4 regions of the Kitasatospora sp. NPDC050463 genome follow, and region 4 is predicted to be linked to each of the others. Evidence: riboswitches for the same ligand, from Rfam matches in the RefSeq annotation. Region 4 holds a riboswitch; each other region holds the start of a gene.

Evidence for each region. Region 4 has a riboswitch for cyclic di-AMP ahead of AB0J08_RS25805 (LysM peptidoglycan-binding domain-containing M23 family metallopeptidase). Riboswitches for the same ligand answer to the same signal wherever they lie in the genome.
Region 1: it holds a riboswitch for cyclic di-AMP, as region 4 does, so the genes downstream of both, AB0J08_RS06940 (NlpC/P60 family protein) here and AB0J08_RS25805 (LysM peptidoglycan-binding domain-containing M23 family metallopeptidase) in region 4, are expected to answer to the same signal.
Region 2: it holds a riboswitch for cyclic di-AMP, as region 4 does, so the genes downstream of both, AB0J08_RS26070 (glycoside hydrolase family 16 protein) here and AB0J08_RS25805 (LysM peptidoglycan-binding domain-containing M23 family metallopeptidase) in region 4, are expected to answer to the same signal.
Region 3: it holds a riboswitch for cyclic di-AMP, as region 4 does, so the genes downstream of both, AB0J08_RS00200 (transglycosylase family protein) here and AB0J08_RS25805 (LysM peptidoglycan-binding domain-containing M23 family metallopeptidase) in region 4, are expected to answer to the same signal.

Annotation. Positions count from the first base shown of each region.
Region 1 covers NZ_JBFAJO010000007.1:101,448-103,639, forward strand. Annotated here, with positions in the region: gene AB0J08_RS06935 (NlpC/P60 family protein) at 1-525, shown strand, start outside; cyclic di-AMP (ydaO/yuaA leader) riboswitch at 848-1,003, shown strand; gene AB0J08_RS06940 (NlpC/P60 family protein) at 1,014-2,192, shown strand.
Region 2 covers NZ_JBFAJO010000045.1:19,188-21,379, forward strand. Annotated here, with positions in the region: gene AB0J08_RS26070 (glycoside hydrolase family 16 protein) at 1-1,091, opposite strand, end outside; cyclic di-AMP (ydaO/yuaA leader) riboswitch at 1,094-1,258, opposite strand; gene AB0J08_RS26075 (hypothetical protein) at 1,654-1,983, shown strand; gene AB0J08_RS26080 (alpha/beta hydrolase-fold protein) at 2,059-2,192, opposite strand, start outside.
Region 3 covers NZ_JBFAJO010000001.1:45,430-47,621, reverse strand. Annotated here, with positions in the region: gene AB0J08_RS00205 (cytochrome P450) at 1-825, shown strand, start outside; cyclic di-AMP (ydaO/yuaA leader) riboswitch at 1,101-1,272, shown strand; gene AB0J08_RS00200 (transglycosylase family protein) at 1,277-2,192, shown strand, end outside.
Region 4 covers NZ_JBFAJO010000044.1:37,013-39,204, forward strand. Annotated here, with positions in the region: gene AB0J08_RS25800 (MFS transporter) at 1-370, opposite strand, end outside; cyclic di-AMP (ydaO/yuaA leader) riboswitch at 681-841, shown strand; gene AB0J08_RS25805 (LysM peptidoglycan-binding domain-containing M23 family metallopeptidase) at 846-1,868, shown strand.

The DNA of each region.
Region 1 (2,192 bases), on a different contig from region 4:
ACCAAGGACCTGAACCAGTCCAAGGCCGAGGTCAACAAGAAGCTCAAGGAGGCCCAGGACCTGCTGAACTCGCTCAGTGCGGCGGACCGGGCCGCGCTGAAGGCCGCCCAGCAGCAGGCCGACCGGGCCTCGCGCGGCAGCGAGCGGACCGACCTGAGCAGCCTGCCGCAGGGCAGTGGCATGGCCGGGGCGGCCGTCGCCAACGCGATGAGCAAGCAGGGCTCGCCGTACCAGTGGGGCGCGGTCGGCCCGAGCGGCTTCGACTGCTCCGGTCTGATGGTCTGGTCGTACGCGAAGGCCGGCGTCTCGCTGCCGCGCACCTCGCAGGCGCAGGCCAACTACGGCTCCAGGGTGCCCTCGCTCGCCGAGGCCCAGCCGGGCGACCTCATCATCTACCGCGCCGACCGCAGCCACGTCGGGATGTACATCGGCAACGGGATGGTGGTCCACGCGCCGCACACCGGTGACGTGGTGAAGGTGATGAAGGCCGACGCGATGCCGATCAACGCGATCCGCCGGGTCTGACGGACCGACACGCCCACGGGCCGGGATCCGGCCCTGTGATCCACGCCACCCCCTGACCGGGGGTGGCGTCGGCGTTCGCGGCTGCTTGATGACAAACGATCAGCTCCGCGTGGGCAGGTGATCACGTCCGGTCATATCCACACAGGACCTTGGATCTTCTTTCGGCATTTTTCTGACAAGGATTTGAACGGATCACGGTTCTGTTACTAGGGTCGTGCCTCGAACCACCGCACAGTCGATCACCCAGCAGGGGTGGCGGCGGAGGTTTACCGCCGAGTTCGCGAAGCAGCGGGGCAGAGCATCTGCCCGAGTGGGAGCCCAGTCGTCGGGGGCGCTGTGGAACGGAGCCGGGGAACCATGTTCCTCCGGGGTGAATCGGCGCCAGGTCGACCGCAGGAGCGGTCGGTGAGGCGTCGTAGGGCAATGCTTCCGGCCCGAACCCGTCAGCTCACCCGGTAGGCGGACGTAGGAAGAAGGAGTCCGCCTTCGTGGCGTCCCATCGTCGTCCCAAGCCCGCCGGCCGCGCCCGGGTCTCGATCCTGACCGGTGTCGCCGCTGCCGCGGTCGCCCTCTCCGCGCAGTCCGGCGCCCACGCCGACCCGACGCCGACCAAGGACCAGGTCAAGGAGCAGGTCGACCAGCTCAACGAGCAGGCCGAGCAGGCGACCGAGAAGCTCAACGGTGCCCAGGCCAAGCAGCAGGAGCTGCAGAAGCAGGTCGGTGAGCTGCAGGACAAGGTGGCCCGCCAGCAGGCCTCGGTGACCGAGGCCCAGGGTGGCCTCGCGGAGATCGCCGGCGAGCAGTACCGCAACGGCGGCATATCGCCGACTGTCCAGCTGATGCTCTCGTCCAGCCCGGACAGCTTCCTCACCCAGGCCGGTGCGATCAACCAGGCCGGCAGCACCCAGTCCAACGCGCTGAAGGACCTCCAGGAACAGCAGCGCAGGCTCGACCAGGACCGCAACGAGGCCCAGGCCAAGCTCGGGGAGCTCGAAGCCACCACCCAGCAGCTGAAGGCCTCCAAGGACGAGGTCCAGGACAAGCTGGCCAAGGCCCAGGAGCTGCTCAACACGCTGACCGAGCAGGAGCGCCAGGCGCTGCGCGCGGCCGAGGAGAAGGCCGCCGCCGAGGCGAAGGCCAAGGTGGACGCCGCCAAGGCCGAGGCCAAGGCCAAGGCGGACGCCGAGCGGGCCTCCCGCGACAACAGCCGCGACAACCTGGCCGGTTCGGCCGCCAAGGCCGCCGCGCCGACCGCACCGTCGACGCCGGCCGCTTCCTCGGCGCCGGCCGCACCGCCGGTGGCCGCCGCCGGCAGCTCGCGCGCCGCCGCGGCGATCGCCGCCGCCGAGAGCAAGCTGGGTGCGCCGTACGTCCGCGCCGCCGCGGGCCCGAACTCGTTCGACTGCTCCGGCCTCACCAGCTGGGCCTACGCCCAGGCGAACGTGTCGCTGCCGCGTACCTCGCAGCAGCAGGCCACCGTCGGCACCAACGTCGGCACCAATATCGCCAACGCCCAGCCCGGCGACCTGATCATCTACCGCGCGGACCGCAGCCACGTCGCGATCTACGTGGGCGGCGGCCAGGTCATCCACGCGCCGAAGCCCGGCGCGAACGTCCGGTACGAGACCGCCAGCATGCTGCCGATCAACGCCATCGTGCGCGTCTGA
Region 2 (2,192 bases), on a different contig from region 4:
CCGTTGACGTACCAGTCGACCGAGGTGGCGCCGTAGTGGGTGCCGATGGTGACCCAGCCGTCCTTGGCGATCGCCTTGGCGTCGGTGTAGTACAGGTGGCCCGGGTTGACGTGGTTGGTCAGCTCCAGCAGGTTCGGGTTGTCGGGGTGGTACTCGAAGGAGTCGATCTCCCCGTTGCCGTTCTTCCACGTCCACAGGGCCGGCCAGGCGCCGGTCCCGGCGGGGAGCTTGACCCGGGTCTCGGCGTAGTCGCCGGTCTTCACCTGGAAGCCCTCACTGGAGTACTCGGTGGTGAGCAGCCCGGTGTCCCAGGACTGCTTGCCGTTCTCCAGCGTGTTGGCACCCGGCTTGGCGGTGAAGGTGGCGACACCGCCCGAGACGGCGACGTTGTTCTTGTTCAGCCAGTCGAGCTTGTTGTCGTCCGGGTTGTGGTTGCCGTAGTGGTAGGCGCTGCTCTTGTCGCCGGTCCAGCGCGAACCGTAGGCGATCGGGTTGTTGAACTCGTCCGACCAGGTCAGCGACTTGCCGGCGACCGGGGCGCCGGTGACCGGGGTCGACGTGGCGGTCGCGGTCGGCGTCGGGCTGGGGGTGGCCGTCGCGGTCGGCGTCGGGCTGGGAGTGGCCGTGGTGCTGGAGACCACGAGCTGGCGCGAGGGCAGATTGTGCCAGGCGCCGCCGAAGTCCTGCCAGAAGCCGAACTGGGTGTACGTCCCGGCGGGCAGGGTGCGGGCACCGGTGGTGATCGACAGGCCGGTGGGGCAGATCTGCGCGTTGGAGACGTTGCCGGGGAAGTCGAGGTTGTGTCCGGCCGCGTCGCGAACGCCCACACCGACGGTCTTGGCGGTGAAGCAGGCCGACGAGTGGACGGTCAGCGCGGCCGTGGTGGCCTTGCCCGCGACCATGGTGGCCGGGGCGAGCTTGTCCTGGGTGACGGTCGGCACGGTGGCCGCCTGGGCGCCGGTGAGCGCCGGGACGCCGAGCAGGCCGGCGCCGCTGATGGCGAGCGCGCCGGTGGCGGCGAAGGCGGCCTTGCGGCCTCGGTGGGAGGGGCGGGCATGGCGCGGGATCGCGCGCCGGGCAGGCTTCTGCATGGCAGTGTCCTCTGTGACGCCTGCGAGGTGAGCTGTCGGGTTCGGGCTGAGGTTGCCCGGCCGCCTGTGGAGCGGCTTCACCCCTAGCCTCGACCGGTACGCGAGAGCGCACGGGCCGGGCACTGACCTGGGTCCCCCGCTCCCGTCCGCCGTGGTGCTCGACTGCCGACCGGCGGGTGGACAGGACTCGGCGTCCCGACGGCGGGGTCCGCGAAGACGGACTCGTGCAGGCTAGGCAGGCCGTCCGGAAGGCGACAACTCGGCAGGGGACGATGTCGCGCAGCTCACAGTGGAGCGGCGCGGAGTTGATCAAGTCGCCGGTGGAGTTGATCAGTTGGCGGTGGGGCCGGTCGGGGCGGCCGGCGAGGGCGGCCGGTGGGGCCGGGCGGAGGGGCCGGGCGGAGGGGTGGTGGGCCGGGCTTCGGCCCGCGCCCGGCGGCCGGGCGGCGTGGGGCGCTGCCCGGCGGCGGGGTGCCCGCGAGTCCGCCGCGAAAGTCGGCCGGTCGGATAGGTTGGGGGTCCAGCCGTACCGCACAGACGAGAGACGAGGACCAGTCCCGCCATGACCGCGCCCCTGCCCGCCTTCGCCGGCCGCACCTACCTCTTCCAGGTCGACAACGGCGCGGCCTTCCGCAACGCCTACTCGCCCGACGGCAAGCGGCTGCGCTGGGAGGGCCTCGGCGAGTCGGCGGGCCAGTGGGAGGACGTGGCGCTGCACATCGCCGAGATCGGGCCGGAGCTGTACTTCGTGAGCTGGACCGAGCAGAGCGGCATCACCGTGAGCCATGTGATGGACCTCGGCAAGCTGACGGTGCGCGCGTTCTGGACGTACGAGGGCGAGGGCGGCCGGGTCGGCGAGCTGCACACCGGGACGCTGGAGCCGGTGGCCTGAGCCACCGGCCGCCGTGCCGGCCGTACCGTCGCGCCCGGCGCCCGCCCGGTCCCACGGCCCGGTCGGACGGCCCGGTCAGACCGTCCGGTCCGGCACCCTGAGGTGCTGGGAGAGCCACTCCAGCGAGGACGGCAGCAGCCTGCTCCAGGTCTCGAAGTTGTGGCCACCGGTCTTCATCATGCTGTAGGAGACCTTCATCGGGCCGTGTG
Region 3 (2,192 bases), on a different contig from region 4:
CCGCTGCCCATCTACGCGATCTGCGACCTGCTCGGGGTGCCGGCCGAGGACCAGGACGACTTCCGGGACTGGGCTGGCATGATGATCCGCCACGGCGGCGGGCAGCGCGGCGGGGTGGGGCGTGCCGTCAAGCGGATGCGCGCCTATCTGGCGGAGCTGATCCACCGCAAGCGGGCCGATCTCGGCGACGACCTGATCTCCGGCCTGATCCGGGCCAGCGACCACGGTGAGCACCTGACCGAGAACGAGGCCGCGGCGATGGCCTTCATCCTCCTCTTCGCCGGTTTCGAGACGACCGTCAACCTGATCGGCAACGGCACCTACGCGCTGCTGCGCAACCCCGGGCAGCGGGCGCTGCTCCAGGATTCGATCGCCCGTGGCGAGACCGCCCTGCTGGAGACCGGGATCGAGGAACTCCTGCGCTACGACGGGCCGGTGGAGCTCGCCACCTGGCGGTTCGCGACCAGCCCGCTGACCATCGGCGGCGTGGAGATCCCGGTCGGTGACCCGGTACTGGTGGTGCTCGCGGCGGCGGACCGGGACCCGGCGCGGTTCGCCGACGAGAACACCCTCGACCTGGCCCGGACCGACAACCCGCACCTGGGCTTCGGGCACGGCATCCACTACTGCATCGGTGCTCCGCTGGCCCGATTGGAGGGGCGGTCGGCGCTCACCACCCTGCTCACCCGGCTGCCCGATCTGCGACTCGCCGAAAGCCCGGAGAATCTCCGTTGGCGCGGTGGCCTGATCATGCGTGGACTTCGCGACCTCCCGGTGGAATTCACCCCCGAGAAGCCGTCCGCAGAGCCGCCGACCGGGCTCTGAGAATCCGCAGCGGCGATGCCCCGGCGGTGTCTCGATCTCGACCCTTCGAGTCTCCGACACGCTGACGGGGTGTCGCTGTCCGGCTCTGATCGCAGGTCTGAATCACCATCAATCAGGACATAGCCCTGTCGTTGGTAGGCAATCGGCCATCCGCCGTAATTTATGTGTGATACCTGCGATATGAGCTTGTGATTGATGTGAGGATCTGTCTACCCTCCCTGGAGTTCGCAGCTGCGGACCTCGTGCGCGGAACGCCGAATCCTGCCCGCCGCGTCACGGGAAACCGACCAGAACCCTTGGGCAGGGGCGGGGGAACCAGGTTTGTTGCCGTCCCCCACGGCTTGGGGTGAAGCCGCCAGCGCGGGCCGAAAGCCCCCGCGCCACGCGGCCGGGCCACCTCCCGGTCCGAACCCGACAGCTCACCTCGCAGGCGTGCGGAGAGGGAAACGTCATGCTCTTCGTCGGAACCGGCCGTCATCGTCGTCGCACCCAGACCGAGAAGGCCATCGCCGTGGCCGGTGTGGCCGGCGTCGGACTCGCGCTGCCGCTGCTCACCGCCACCGGCGCCTCCGCCGCCCCGACCTCGACCTGGGACGCGGTCGCCCAGTGCGAGAGCGGCGGCAACTGGAGTATCAACTCCGGCAACGGCTTCTACGGTGGCCTGCAGTTCACCCCCAGCACCTGGAAGGCGTACGGCGGCACCTCGTACGCGCCGCAGGCCCACCAGGCCAGCAGGGCGCAGCAGATCTCGGTCGCCGAGAAGGTCCTCGCCTCGCAGGGGCCGGGCGCCTGGCCGGTCTGCTCGCAGAAGGCGGGCCTGGCCAAGGGTGGCGCCCCGGCCTCGGTCGACACCTCCTCGGACGCCGAGCCCGCCGCCCAGCAGCCCGCCGCGCCGAAGCCCGCGCAGGCGAAGCCGGCTCAGCCGAAGCCCGCTCAGAAGCCCGTCCAGCAGCAGGCCCAGAAGCCCGCCCCGAAGCCCGCCGTCCAGCAGCCCGTCCAGCAGGACGCGCAGCAGAAGCCCGGCTGGGACGCCGACGCGAAGGTCTTCTGGTACCAGAGCAACGGCGCCTGGTACTGGACCAGCCACCAGAGCGTCTATCAGCAGTACGCGGGTCAGGCCGCCGGCCAGTACGCGGGTCAGGACAGCCGTCCGGCCGAGGCCCACGGCGCCCCGGCTGCCGCAGCCTCCCCCGTCGCCCAGCAGCGCGCCGGCCACGGCTACACCGTCCAGTCCGGTGACACGCTGTCGACCATCGCCACCGCCCAGGGTGTTGAGGGCGGCTGGCAGACGCTGTACGACGGCAACCGTGGCACCGTCGGCACCGACCCGAACCTGATCCTCCCGGGCCAGGTGCTCGACCTCGGCT
Region 4 (2,192 bases):
TGAGCAGCGCCCCGCCGATGCCCTGCACCGCGCGGGCGGCGACCAGCACCTCGATGGTGGGTGCCGCGGCGCACGCCGCCGAGGCGGCGGCGAACCAGAGCACGCCGATCAGGAAGACGCGGCGCCGGCCGTAGCGGTCGCCGAGTGCGCCGCCGAGCAGGATGAGGCCGGCCAGGGTGAGCAGATAGGCGTTGAGCGTCCACTGCAGGGCGGCGAGCGGGGCGCCGAGATCGGTGCCGATCCGGGGCAGGGCGACGTTGACCACGGTGCCGTCGAGCATCGCCATGCTGGAGCCGAGCACCGTCGCCAGCAGTACCCAGCGGCCCTGCGCGGTGCCCAGGCGCAGGGTGCCGGCCTCGGAGGTGGTCACCGCCCGATCGTGCGCTCCGGGGGCCGACGTGACAAGGCTCACCGGCGGTGTGTCGGTGGATGGCTTTCCGTGAGTGACCGGCTGCGGAGGGGCACCGAAATCGGCGGAGCGTCGTGGATCAGTGGCGCGCGGTGAATCGATTGTGCACATACCGTGCAGCCGATCATTCGGAGTGTCACGGCCCTCCCGGCATTGGTTGTCGATTCAAGAGATCGACATTGCTTCACCCGGACGGATGGGTTTTAGTTCAGCGACCGCCCGGCATTGGCCCGGGTGGCCACCGGGTGGAACGCCTAGTCCTGCCGCTGCCCGGTGGTACGAACCGAACTCTGTACGGCAGGAGCGGGGGACCCAAAGGTAAGTCGCCGGACCGGAATTCACGGTCCGGCTTGGGGTGAAGCCGCGCTATGCGGCCGGGCAACTCCAGCCCGAACCCGACAGCTCACCTCGCAGGCGTCGGAGAGGACAGTTCCCCATGCCCGCACAGGCTCGTCGTATCGCCCTGCCCCGCGCCGTCCGCATCGGCATCGCCACCGCCGTGACCGGCGCCGCGTTCGCCCTTCCGCTGGTGACCACCATCAGCGCCCAGGCCCACACCGCCCCGGCCGCGAAGCCCGCGCAGACCGGTACCTGGACCGGTGCCACCAGCGTCGACGCGGCTCCGGCCGCCGCCGCGCAGCCGGCCGCCGAGGCCGCCAAGCCCGCCGCCGCTCCGGCCGAGGAGAGCTACAAGGTCGTCGGCGGGGACACCCTGTCGAAGATCGCCGACGCCAAGCAGGTCGAGGGTGGCTGGCAGGCGCTGTACGACCACAACCGCTCGGTCGTCGGTGCCAACCCGAACCTCATCTTCCCGGGTCAGAAGCTCGCGCTCGCCGGCAAGGCCGCCGCCGCTCCGGCCGCCGCCGAGGCCGCCAAGCCGGCCGCCCCCGCCGCCAAGCCGCAGGTCTCGCAGGACTCGGTGAAGCCGGCCGCCAAGCCCGCCGCCCCGAAGCCGGTCCAGGCCGCCAAGCCCGCGCAGGCCCCGGCCGCCCCCGCCGCCAAGCCGGCCGCGCCGGCCGCCACCCAGGCCCCGGCCGCCGTGGCCGCCACCTCCGGCTACGTCGCCCCCGTCGCCAACCCGAAGCTCGGCACCGCCTACGGCGTGGCCGGCTCGATGTGGGCCTCCGGCCACCACACCGGTGCCGACTTCGTCGCCTCCACCGGCACCCCGCTGCGCGCCATCGCGGCCGGCACCGTGGTCAAGGCCGGCAACGGCGGCGCCTACGGCAACGAGGTCGAGATCAAGCTCGCCGACGGCAAGTACGCCCAGTACGCGCACCTGTCCTCGATCGGCGTGACGGTCGGTCAGACCGTCACCGCCGGCCAGCAGATCGGCCTCTCCGGTGCGACCGGCAACGTGACCGGCCCGCACCTGCACTTCGAGATCCGCACCGGCTCGGAGTACGGCTCGGACATCGACCCGATCGCCTACCTGCGGGCGCACGGCGTCTCCATCTGACCTCTGGTCGGACCACCGCTGGGTGCGGGGCGAACGACCTCCCGGGATGGTCATGTCGGGTGACCGCTCGACCGGGTGATCGCCGCACCACCAGTGGATCATGGGCGCGGGACACGCCCAGGCCGGCCCGGCTCGCGAATATCCTTCGTGAGCCGGGCCGGCCGCTTTCGTTTTCCGTACCCGGTTCTCCTCGGCTTTTGCCCCCCCCGGTACGGAATGGTGTGACGGCTGACCCGCTGTCACGTCCGGGGGTTCTTTCCGGGTTTCCGGTGTCGGCGGGACGGGCGGGCTTCCCGGTGATTTCCTCCCCGAATGCGACCGGCC